2 regions of the Paraburkholderia sp. SEWSISQ10-3 4 genome follow, and region 2 is predicted to be linked to the other one. Evidence: riboswitches for the same ligand, from Rfam matches in the RefSeq annotation. Region 2 holds a riboswitch; the other holds the start of a gene.
The links. Region 2 has a riboswitch for cobalamin ahead of cobA (uroporphyrinogen-III C-methyltransferase). Riboswitches for the same ligand answer to the same signal wherever they lie in the genome.
Positions count from the first base shown of each region.

Region 1 (6,234 bases), on a different contig from region 2:
CAATCTTTCACGACGTCTGGCGATGGGGTGCGCGGCAGCCGGTGCCGCCATGCTGGCGTTGCTCGCGCAACCGGCATTCGCGGTGCATCCCTACGAGTCGCATCTGAAACCGGTGGCGACGATCTCGGATACACGGTTTGTGATCGACACGCCGCAAGGGCAAGCTGAATTTCCGCTGTACCTGTCGAAGGATTGGACCGTCGCGCAGCCGCAGGTGACGCGTGCGGTGATCGTGATTCACGGCAAACTGCGCAACGCGGACGTGTACTTCCGCACCGCGCAGAATGCACGCGATGCTGCTCATGCGGATCCCGATAGCACACTCCTGATCGCGCCGCAGTTCCTCGCCACGCTCGACACGCGTATGCATAACGAACCGGCCGACCTGCTGCGCTGGACCGGCGACGCGTGGATGGGCGGCGAAGCGGCGCGGGCGCCGCAGCCCATCAGTTCGTATGCAGTGCTCGACGCGATCGTCACGCGCCTCGCGGATCGCAAGCTGTTTCCGAATCTGCGGCACGTTGTATTCGCGGGGCATTCAGGCGGTGGCCAGGTCGTGCAGCGTTATGCGGTGGCGGCGCATAACATCGGCGTGCTGACGGACGAAGGCATCGACGTGCGCTACGTGGTGGCGAGCCCGTCGACGTATGCGTATTTCGATGCACAACGGCCGAATGCGCAAGGTGTAGCGGCGCCGTTCGATGCCGCACAATGCGCCGATTTCAATCAATGGAAATACGGCATGGACAATCGGCCGCCGTACCTCGACGACCGCTCGCCCGCACAACTCGAAGCGACGTATGCGTCGCGCCGCATTGACTATCTGGTCGGCGGCGCGGACGACGATCCGCAGCAAAGCGCGCTCGATAGAAGCTGTGCCGCCGAAGCGCAAGGTCCGCAGCGTGTCGCACGTGCTGAGGCGTATTACCGCTACATCCAGTCGCGTCATCCGGAAGGGTTGAAGCAGAGTTTTCATATCGTGCCGGGTGTGGGCCACAACGGCGCGCGCATGTTGACGTCGGTCTGCGCGTTGTCGGCGATGTTCGGCACCAAAGGATGCGAGCAATGAGCGGGGCGAGTTTGAATCAGCGTGACGGTGCGGTGTCGGCTACGGTGGCATCGAACGGGCTGAGCCCGTCGATGGTGCGGCGCGCGATCTTTGCCTCAGTGCTCGGCAACGGGCTCGAGTGGTTCGATTTTCTGATCTACGGCTACTTCGCAAAGATCATCGCGCAGGTGTTCTTTCCTGGCGGCAGCGGCTTCGTGTCGATCATGCTGACGCTCGCCACGTTCGCCGTGGGCTTTATCGTGAGGCCGATCGGCGGCATTCTGCTCGGCATCTACGCGGACCGGGCAGGGCGGCGCAAGGCGCTTTCGCTGCTGATCATTTCGATGGCGGCGAGCACGCTGTTGATGGGCCTCACGCCGGGCTATGCCAGCATCGGCATCGCGGCGCCGTTGCTCGTGGTGCTCGCGCGGCTGTTGCAAGGGCTCTCGGTGGGCGGGCAGTTCGCGACGGCCTCGGCGATGCTGGTCGAGTACGCGCCGCCGCATAAGAAGATGTTCTACGGCAGCTTCAATATGTCGGCGCAGGCGTTCGCGTTGCTGCTTTCGTCAGGCGTCGGTTATCTGCTAACCACGCAGCTCACGCATGAGCAACTAGTGGCGTGGGGCTGGCGCCTGCCGTTTCTGTTCGGCGCGTTGGCGGGGCCGTTCGGTTTCTACATCCGGCATCGCGTGGCGGAATCGCCGGAGTTCGAGCGCTTGCTCGATCAAAAGGACAAGCCGCCGCGCGTGACGGTACGGCAGTTCTTCCGCGATAACGGCGACGCGGCGATCTGCGCGATGGGCGTGATCATCATCGGCGCGGCGACCAATTATGTGTGGCACTCGTATCTGTCGGTGTATGTCGAGCGGCAATTGCATCTGCCGCTGTCCACCGCGTTGCTCGGCGCGTTCGTGTCGGGCGTGCTGAATCTGTTTCTGTTTCCGCTGTCCGGCAAGCTTGCCGATCGTTACGGCGCGTACCGGCTGTTCTATCCGATCGTGATCACGTGGATGGTGTGCGTGTATCCGCTGTATCACTTCGTCGTGACGAATCCCACGCCGGGGCATCTGTTCATCGCGCAGATGGTCGCAACGGTGTTCCTCGCCGCCATGTCCGGTTCGCACCCCGGCATGCTCGCGACGCTGTTTCCGGTGCGCAGCCGTTCGGCGGGCGTGGCGCTGTCGTACAACATTGCGGTGACGCTGTTCGGCGGCATGGCGCCGCTCACCATCACCGCCTTGACGCATCTGACCGGCAGCAGTTTGACGCCGGCGTTCTACCTGATTTTTGCCGGTTTCGTGTCGCTTGCGATGGTGTATTTCACGCGCTCGGGACGTGAGCCGGGCGGTGCAACGGCGAAGTTCGTCACGCGTTAGCCGCCACTAGCCAGACTGATTAGATGACTCACGAGCTTATTGCATGACCCAGCCTTTGATTACCGATGACGAACGCGCGCCAAATGAACGTCCGGTTGCCGTCGTCGCGAGCCGGCATCTGAGTGTCGCGACGCTTGCGGGTAGCGGCACCGTGCCGGTGTTCGCGAACGGCGACTGGCTTGCGCCGACGCATGACGTCAAGCGTGCCGTGATTCTGATTCACGGACGCCTGCGAAATGCGGACACGTACTTCAATCTGGCGGAGCGCGCGTGCGCACTGGCTGGTGGCGATGCGGCCGATACGCTGCTGATCGTGCCGCAGTTCCTCGCGAGTGCCGACGTTGGCGCGCATGCGTTACCGCCATCCACGCTGCATTGGGAATGGACTAGCTGGATGGGCGGCGACAACGCCGAAGGTCCGGCGCCGCTCAGTTCGTTCGATGTGCTCGACGCCATTCTGCAGACGCTGGCGTCGCGTGAGCAGTTTGCGTCGCTGACCGAGGTGGTGATCGCCGGGCATTCGGGCGGTGGCCAGGTGGTGCAGCGCTATGCCGTGGTGACGCGCGGTGAGGCGCCGCTCGTCGCGCGCGGAATTGCGCTGCGCTATGTGGTCGCGAATCCTTCGTCGTACGTGTACTTCGATGCGATGCGGCCGACAGCATCAGGTGAATTCGTGGCGTTCGATGCGACGGCATGTCCGTCGTTCAATCGCTGGAAGTATGGGCTCGAAGATTTGCCGGCCTATGCTTCGAGCGACGGTGATTCGAGCTCCGCTGATGCGCTCGAATCACGCTATGCGCGTCGTGACGTCACCGTGCTGCTCGGCGGCGCGGATTGCGATCCGCAGCATCCGGCACTCGACCGTTCATGCGCTGCGCAGACGCAGGGCGAGCATCGGCTGGGGCGCGGATTGGCTTACGCGCGCTATATGGCGTTGAGGCATCCGGAAGCGGCGGCGAAGCATCGTACGTTTGTGATCGACGGCGTCGGGCACGACGCGAACGGGATTTTTGCATCGGCGCAGGGGCTGGTGGCGTTGTTCGGCAAGGCATGAACCGTGCTACTGCGATAAGGCCAGCTTTCAAAGGACTGTGCCGACATGAACAAGACCCGAATTCTCGCGGCCGCGATCGCCGCTGTATCACTTGGCGCCTTGCTGCCGTGCAGCGCGAATGCTGACGATGCGCCTAGCCCGTGTGCATCGCTCAAACGGATCGTCGCGGCGGCGCCGGACGGCCTGGCTTCGCTGACACCGGATGACGGCAAGGGCGTCGCGCAACCCTACGGCGATGACGCCCAGTGTTCGGCGAGCCGCGGGAGTTATCAATGCACGTGGACGCCGCATCACGACGCCGGTTCGAGCGCGGACGCGCTGCAGGGTGTCGCGGCGGACATCGCCTCGTGCCTGCCGGACGCGACGCATGATCAGAATTCACCGGGACGTCAGCATTTTTATCTTGGCACGCGCGCCAAACGGACCGATATCACGTTGACGCGGGCTGATTCGAGCAAGTTGAGGCTGGTTGTATCGGGCAAGTGAGCGGGCACGTGCGTTTCGGACTATCCGAGCGTAGCCGTTATTGTGATGCTGGCCACCATGTCCAGCCGCGTCGCGAGCGTCGCAACTCGACCATCGAGAGCGGCGCGATTTCGATGTGCGGAAACACGCCCGGCGGCGCGCCGAGTGCATGAACGATCGCGGCCCGGATCACAGGCGCGTGCGTGACGGCGACCACGGTCTGTGTGTTGCCTTGTATGACGTCCTCGCTCAACGCACCGTTTAGCGCATCGAGCCACTGTCCCACCCGCTTCACGAGTTGACTGAACGACTCGCCGCCGTGCGCGGCCGCGTCGGGATCGTGTGTCCATGCGGCGAGGTCGTGTGGTGCTTCGACCGCGAGATCGGCAAGGCGGCGGCCGTGCCACCGGCCGTAGTCCATATCTGCCAGCCGCTCGTCGACCGATGCCGCGGCGCCGAGCCCCAAGGCCGACGCCGTATCGCGCGCACAAACGGCAGGACTGACGAAAACCGCCGCGTCATCCGGAATCGACAGACGCGCTCGTGCGGCGGCGGCTTCGGCGAGGCCGCGTGCGTCGAGCGGGTCGTCGGCAGGGAAGCGGCCCGCGCGCATCGCTGCGGTCGATGCGTGGCTGATCAGTAACAGCCGTATGTCCATTCGGTTGATTTCCATAAAGCCCGGACTAAAGCGGGACGCCGCGTACATGCTTTGCATTGCCGAGAGGCAAAGTTTAGCGCGTAGAATAGCGTCACTGCGAAGCACGGAAGCCGGTGAGAGCCCGGCGCGGTCGCGCCACTGTAATCGGCATTCATGAGCCGAAAGCCAGACCTGAGCTTCGCAGCATCCCTCTTCAATCGACTATCGGGGCGCGTTACCCCCAGGAGATGTCCATTATGTCCAACGCTGTTTTCGATTCCACGACACAGCCCGTCGCCCAACCTACGCCGATTCCGCTGCGTGAACTGCTGCCTTGGGTCGTGTTCGGCGGCTTGCTGCTGTTGCTCGCGCTGTATTTCGTTGGTGCGGAGCAGGGCGCCACGTCGCTGGTGCCTGGCATGTATGTGCACGAATTCGTGCACGACGGCCGCCATCTGCTCGGCTTTCCCTGCCACTAACGGAGTCGAACATGGTCGGTAAATTGTTGGTACGCGGGATGCTTGCAGGCATCGCCGCGGGATTGCTCACGTTCGGCTTCGCGAGATTGGTGGGCGAACCGCAGGTCGATCAGGCGATTTCCTTCGAGGAAAAGGCTGACGCCGCCAAAGGCGAAGCGCCCGAACCCGAACTGGTGAGCCGCGGCACCCAGGCGGGCCTCGGACTGTTGACGGGCGTGGTGACGTACGGCGCCGCGTTCGGTGGGCTGTTCTCGCTGGTGTTCGCGTATGCGTATGGCCGCGTCGGTACGCTGAGTGCGCGCGCGTTGTCCGCATGGCTCGCGCTTGGCGCGTTTATCACGCTGGTGATTGTCCCGAACATCAAGTACCCGGCGAATCCACCCTCGGTGGGCGACCCCGAGACGATCGGGATGCGGACCGGCTTGTTCTTCCTGATGATTGCGATCTCGCTGGCTGCAATGGTGTTTTCGCTGAAGGTTCGACGCCGCGCGGCACTGAAGTTGGGCGCATGGAATGGTTCGATCGTGGCGGGCGTCGTGTTCGTTGCGATCATTGCGGCCGTGCAACTGTCGATGCCGACGATCAACGAAGTGCCGGCGGCTTTCCCGGCGGTGCTGTTGTGGAAATTCCGCGTCGCGGCCATCGGCATGCAGGTGATTATGTGGACAACCCTTGGGCTGCTGTTCGGCGCGCTCGTTGAGCGAAGCAAATTGCTGGCTCCCGCGAGCCGCAGCGCCGCGAAGTCTGCTTACCTTTGATGTGAACGGCGTGACCGTGCGAGCCGCGGTCACGCCGACGTGCAGCGCGAGAGAAGCCAAATACATCAAGTACTTGGCGCGTTTGCCGGAATGTTATCCACAGGCTTGTGAACGTTTTCTGTGGATAAGCCACCCCTCTGCAATGCGCCGCTCCGCGCCAACCGTGTCGGCGATCATCGCTGCGTCCCCCCGCACCGCAAGCAACAAACCGATCTGCGTCAAGCACTTAGGTACGATGCCCCGTTGTTATCAACAACCCTATGAACATTTTCTGTGGACAAGTGCCATGGCCGCATAACGTTATGCAAATCGCTTGGTTGCCCGAAGCCGGGGCAAATCCGACACTCACTCCAATCTCAAGCAAACCGAGCCTGGAGCCATGTCGAACACATCAAGCTTGCGCCCATCATGGGCCAC
Region 1 covers NZ_JALPRI010000032.1:27,736-33,969, reverse strand. Annotated here, with positions in the region: gene M0D68_RS34250 (alpha/beta hydrolase) at 1-1,069, shown strand, start outside; gene M0D68_RS34245 (MFS transporter) at 1,066-2,424, shown strand; gene M0D68_RS34240 (alpha/beta hydrolase) at 2,468-3,478, shown strand; gene M0D68_RS34235 (hypothetical protein) at 3,524-3,964, shown strand; gene M0D68_RS34230 (histidine phosphatase family protein) at 4,002-4,601, opposite strand; cobalamin riboswitch at 4,656-4,795, shown strand; gene M0D68_RS34225 (CbtB-domain containing protein) at 4,838-5,059, shown strand; gene M0D68_RS34220 (CbtA family protein) at 5,071-5,817, shown strand; gene M0D68_RS34215 (ABC transporter substrate-binding protein) at 6,197-6,234, shown strand, end outside.
Region 1: another riboswitch for cobalamin. It lies ahead of M0D68_RS34225 (CbtB-domain containing protein); the one in region 2 lies ahead of cobA (uroporphyrinogen-III C-methyltransferase).

Region 2 (6,234 bases):
CGCGGAAACACGCTCGCGAGCAATGACAGCGTGGTATCCGCGGAACTGAGCACCACGATATCGGCGGGCTGCTGATCGATCCGGATCACGCCCTGTGTATCGTCGACAAAACCGCCCGGCGTGGTGCGCAGCAGATGCATGACCGGTTACGCCTGTTGCGGCTGAGCGTTCGCCACCGCGCCCAAGGCGGCGTCGAATGCCTGTTGCAACGCGGCCTGGTCGAGGTCTTCGCCGATCAGCACAAAGCGGCTTTGTTGCTCGGCGCCCGTTTCACCCGCTTGCCAGCGCCGGTCGAAGTAACTATCGAATCGACGGCCCACGCCCTGTATCACCAGACGCATCGCCGCACCCGGCAGCGCCGCGAAACCTTTGACGCGGTAAATCGTGTTGGTTTCGACGAGCCCTTGCAACGCGGCGATCACAGCTTCGCGCGACGAAACATTCGCGTGCACCACCACCGAATCGAACTCGTCGTGATGATGATCGGCGTCTTCGGCCGAACCGTGATGGTCGTGGCGTAGATGGATTGTTTCTTCCGAGGCCGCTTCGAGACCCAGCAACGTATGCAGGTCGAGTTGCCCCATCTGCGCGCGCACGATCTTCACTTGCGGCGGAATTTCTTCGCGAATAACGGCTTCGACAGCAGCTTGACGCGCTTCGTCGAGCAGATCGGTTTTGTTCAGAATCACCAGATCGGCCGCCGACAATTGATCTTCGAACAGTTCGTGCAGCGGCGATTCGTGATCGAGATTCGCATCGGCCTTGCGTTGCGCATCCACGGCGACCGGGTTGTCGGCGAACTGGCCGCTCGACGCGGCCGGGCCGTCTACCACGGTGACGACCGCGTCGACGGTAAAGCTATTCTTGATCTGCGGCCAGTTGAACGCCTGCACCAGCGGTTTCGGCAACGCGAGACCTGACGTTTCGATCAGCACGTGATCGATCTGCTCGCGGCGCTCCACCAGCTTTTCCATCACCGGGAAAAACTCCTCTTGCACGGTGCAGCACAGGCAGCCGTTCGCGAGTTCATACAGTTGCCCTTCGGTCTCGACGCCGTTCTCATCGCAGCCGATACCGCAACCCTTGAGGATTTCCCCGTCGATGCCGAGCTCGCCGAACTCGTTGACGATCACCGCGATGCGCTTGCCGCCCGCATGCTGAAGAATGTGCCGCAGCAGCGTGGTCTTGCCGCTGCCGAGAAAGCCCGTGACGATGGTGACGGGGATCTTGCGCATTTGAGTTTGCATCGTGAGGTCCATCCGTAGGAGTTGCTCGTGCACGCCGAGGCATCGTGTATAGGCCGGGCAAACGGGGCACATACCCCAAACCACGACATTAACAAAACACGGGGACGAACAACGGCGTTGCCGAGGCAACCAAAAACTGGAAACGAGAATGAGGTCATGAACGCGCCACCGCATCCCCGCGATGGTCGTTCTTCGTAGTCTGGCCGGTATCCGGGCTGGCGAAAGCGCCGCTTCCCCTTCCCGGACGAGTGGTTTCTCGCCCAGTGGTTATATGCCGACGCGGCCTTGCGCGTGGACATCGAAGCCGGCTCCGCGGCGCTCAAGAACGCACCGCTTTTCGCTTACCGTTGCGGGGGCAGCACAGGTTGACCCGGTCCATTGCAGGTGGGCACCCTGTTTCCCGTTTAACTGCATGCGCACGAGCGCGCACACGAGCACCAAAGTGCGTGCGAGTTTAGGCCGAGCGCCCCCTGCCGTCAAGGAAACGCGGGCTTCGGCAAGGCCTTTCCACAGTGCCGGCGCGGCCTGCCGTGTGCTATCGTATGCGCGCGTTTGGTGCCCGCATATGCGATCGCATGTGCAGTTAAACGGGAAACAGGCCGCGCTCGCTGCGCTCAACCTGTGCTGTCCCCGCAACGGTAAGCGACCTGCGGTGCTTTCGCATCGCGCATGCGTTTTTGATGCCACTGTCCGACGAATCCGGACGGGAAGGCAAAACGCATGAGGCCGTCAGCCCGGATACCGGCCAGACGCGGAGGCAGCGAACGTCACGCTGCCGGCCGCCGGAATCCGCGAGGGACGGATGTGAAGGCGCTGAAGCACGACGTGGCGCGGCCGTTGGCGTTTTCCTGTGGGAAACGCGGCGAGCGGCGTTTTTCGTCGCGCGTAATCTGTTGCACCGCATGACCTCAATTTCTGCCGCCTCCGGCCTCTTCGCGCCTCAGCCGCTCCCATTCGTCACGACATGGCGTGCGCCATGCACGCTGCGATGAGCCGCGCCTGGCTGATCGGCGCCGGTCCCGGCGACGTCGAACTGATGACGCTCAAAGCGACGCGCGCGTTGGCGCAAGCCGATGTGGTGCTGGTCGACGATCTGGTGAATCCTGAAGTACTGCAGTTCGCGCGCGCCGATGCGCTGGTCGTGTATGTCGGCAAACGCGGCGGGCATCCGTCGACGCCGCAGGCCGGCATCGTCGCGCAAATGCTCGAGCATTTGCGGGCGGGACGCAGCGTCGCCCGTTTGAAAGGCGGCGATCCGTTCGTGTTCGGCCGTGGCGGCGAAGAACAAGAAGCGCTCCATGCCGCAGGCATTAGCGTCGACGTGATCAACGGCATCACCGCCGGGATTGCGGCGCCCGCGGCAATCGGCATTCCTGTGACGCATCGCGATCACGCGCAAGGCGTGGTGTTCGTCACCGGACACGGCGCCGGCAGCGGCGAGCCGGACTGGGCCGCGCTCGTCGCTACGCGAATGACGCTGGTGATTTACATGGGCATGCGGCGACTGAACGAAATCGTCGACGCATTGCTCGCGGCCGGGATGAGCGCCGATACGCCGTGCGCCGCGATCGAATCGGCGACGCGCCCCGAGCAACGGCATGCGCTCGCGCGGCTCGGGGAGTTCGCGGAAACGGTCTCGCGCGCCGGGCTCGGGTCGCCGGCGATCGTGGTGATCGGCGGTGTGGCGTCGTTGGCTTTGGCGCGGGATGCGGTGAATGCCGGCAGCGAATCCCACAGACATGCAAGGAAAACGCTAACCGTCGGCATCGGTTGTCGTTTGCACAGCTCCGCCGAGGAAATCGAAACGGCTGTGCGCGCCACGCTCGGCTCGCATTCATTCGACGAAATCAGTACGATCGCCTCGGTTGACCTCAAAGCCCACGAAACCGGCTTGCTCGAATTTTGCGCACGTCATGCGTTGCCGCTGAAGCTGTTCAGCCGCGAGCAGATTGCGGCGATCTCCGTGGAGGATCCGTCGGCGGCCACACGCGAGCACCTCGGCATAGACGGCGTCTGCGAGCCGTGCGCCTTGCTCGCTGCGGCGACCGAATCTGATGCGGCCCATGCCTCAATTAGCTCAATGACCCCAGTTGCCTCGTTTGCAGCCGATACCGCCAACGCACGGCTACTCGTGCGCAAAACCGTACATGCCGGCATCACCGTCGCGATAGCATCGACCACCGCCCGCCTCGCCTGCGAACACGCAAACAACGACACTCAAGAACAGGACCTTCCATGAAGACCGATCCCGAATCGCATCAACGCATGACCGAGCGCCGGCGCGAGGGCCACGAGAAGAAGCAGGCCAGCGCCACCGTCGAAAAAGGTCTGCTGATCGTCAATACCGGCACCGGCAAAGGCAAAACCACCGCCGCGTTCGGCATGGCCGTGCGCGTGCTTGGACACGGCATGCGCCTCGGCGTCGTGCAATTCATCAAGGGCGCGCTGCATACGTCGGAGCGCGACTTTCTCGGCGCAATCGCCAATTGCGACTTCGTCACGATGGGCGACGGCTATACCTGGAACACGCAGAATCGCGACGCCGACATCGCCACCGCGCGCAAAGGGTGGAACGAAGCACGCCGCATGATCGAAAGCGGCGACTATCAGATGGTGATCCTCGACGAACTGAACACCGTGCTGAAGTACGAATACCTGCCGCTCGACGAAGTGCTGTCGGTACTGACCGGGCGCGCGGAGATGCTGCACGTGGTGGTGACCGGCCGTCACGCGCCGGACGCGCTGATCGAAGCCGCCGACCTCGTCACCGAAATGCGCATCGTCAAGCACCCGTATCGCGAGCAAGGCGTGAAAGCGCAGCGCGGCGTGGAGTTCTGAGCGATGTCCGCTTGCCCCGCCCTGTTCATTAGCGCTCCCGCGTCGGGCCAAGGCAAGACCACGATTACCGCGGGTCTGGCGCGCTACCATCGGCGGCTGGGGCGACGCGTGCGCGTATTCAAAACGGGCCCCGACTTTCTCGATCCGATGATCCTGGCGCGTGCCAGCGGCGCGCCGGTGCTGTCGCTCGATCTGTGGATGGTGGGCGAAACCGCCTGCCGGAACGTGCTCGCGCAGGCGGCGGCCGAAGCGGATCTGATCCTGATCGAAGGCGTGATGGGCCTGTTCGACGGCACACCGAGCAGCGCGGATCTGGCAACTACGTTCGGCGTGCCGGTGCTCGCGGTGATTTCAGCGAAAGCGATGGCGCAGACCTTCGGCGCGGTCGCTTTCGGCCTTGCGCAATTCAGGCCGGAGGTACCGTTTTACGGCGTGCTCGCCAATCGCGTCGGCTCACCAAGGCACGCGCAAATGCTCGAAGAGGCTTTGCCGCCAGACCTGCGCTGGTGCGGACACATCAGCGGCAACGACGAAATCGAACTGCCCGATCGCCATCTCGGCCTGCATCAGGCGGCGGAAATCGACGATCTGGACGCACGTCTGGATCGTGCCGCCGATGCGCTCGCGCAAACCGCGCTGGCCGAATTGCCGCCGCCGGTCGAATTCGGCACGCCTATAGAAGAAGCGCCGCCGCGTCTTCTGGAAGGCAAGCGCATCGCCATTGCGCGCGATGCCGCGTTCTCGTTCATCTATCCGGCCAACGTCACGCTGCTGGAGACACTCGGCGCGCGCATCGACTACTTCTCACCGCTCGCCGACGAAGCGTTGCCGGAGCACGCCGACGCCCTGTACCTGCCAGGCGGCTATCCCGAACTGCATGCTGAATTGCTCGCTGGCAACACACGCAGTGCCGCAACGATCCGCGCACACGCTGCAGCAGGCAAACCGGTCGTTGCCGAATGCGGCGGTATGCTCTACCTGCTCGATGAGCTGACCGACACGGGCGGCACCACAACGCCGATGCTTGGCCTGCTGCCCGGCCATGCAACAATGCAAACGCGCTTCACCGCGCTCGGCATGCAACAGATCGACAGCCTGCACGGTTCAATGACCGGCCACACGTTTCACTACTCGAAGCTGACGACGCCGCTCACGCCGCTGCGTACAGCCACCCGACCAAATCTCGATGCCCCCGGCGAGGCCGTGTTCCGCGCAGGCTCGATCGTGGCAACCTATATGCATGCTTATTGGCCCTCCAACCCGGCCTTCACGGCCGCCCTGTTCCATGGCGAAGCCTTTTAACGATTCCGAGCGCGAAGCCGTCTACCGCGCGATTTACGAGCGGCGCGACATGCGCCATTTCGTGCGCGACCCGGTTGAGCCTGCCGTGTTGCAACGTCTGCTCGATGCGGCGCATCACGCACCGAGCGTCGGCTTCATGCAGCCGTGGCGCATCGCGCGCATTACCGACCCGGCTTTGCGCACCGCGCTGCACGCAACCGTCGAAAGCGAACGCCTCGCCACTGCCGACGCACTCGGCAAGCGTCGCGAAGAGTTCATGAAGCTGAAAGTGGAAGGCATGCTGGAATGCGGCGAACTGCTGGTGATGGCGCTGATGGACGGCCGCGAGCGTCACATCTTCGGACGCCGCACCTTGCCGGAAATGGATCTGGCTTCCGTGGCGTGCGCGATCCAGAACATGTGGCTGGCCGCGCGCGCGGAAGGTCTGGGAATGGGCTGGGTGTCGCTATTCGACGTCGACACGGTGCGCACGCTGCTGCATATGCCCGAGGGCGCACGGCCGGTGGCGATTCTGTGTCTCGGCCACGTCGATCAGTTCTACGGCGAGCCGATGCTGGAAACCGAGCGTTGGGCGAGCCGCATGCCGCTTGCCGAGTGCGTGTTCGAAAATCGCTGGCCGGAAGACGACAAAGCGCTGGAGTAACGCGGGCGCAGACGTCCGACTGCTATGGCTGGAGAGGCTTGAGCGAAACCACAGCCGGCACGCCGCCCGCCTGATCGGCCCGCAGTTTCACGCGCCAGTCCGGCGGCGCATCGAACGGAAATTTTGCCAGCGCGCTTTTCACGAGCACCGGCATCGCATGCAATGGGTCGGGATCTCGATCGCTGCTGGCCGCACTCACCTTGT
Region 2 covers NZ_JALPRI010000011.1:197,396-203,629, reverse strand. Annotated here, with positions in the region: gene cobN (cobaltochelatase subunit CobN) at 1-140, opposite strand, end outside; gene cobW (cobalamin biosynthesis protein CobW) at 147-1,247, opposite strand; cobalamin riboswitch at 1,431-1,704, opposite strand; cobalamin riboswitch at 1,784-2,012, shown strand; partial or broken gene cobA (uroporphyrinogen-III C-methyltransferase) at 2,236-2,952, shown strand; gene M0D68_RS36650 (cobalamin biosynthesis protein) at 2,929-3,486, shown strand; gene cobO (cob(I)yrinic acid a,c-diamide adenosyltransferase) at 3,483-4,085, shown strand; gene M0D68_RS21450 (cobyrinate a,c-diamide synthase) at 4,089-5,387, shown strand; gene bluB (5,6-dimethylbenzimidazole synthase) at 5,371-6,030, shown strand; gene M0D68_RS21440 (DUF4136 domain-containing protein) at 6,053-6,234, opposite strand, start outside.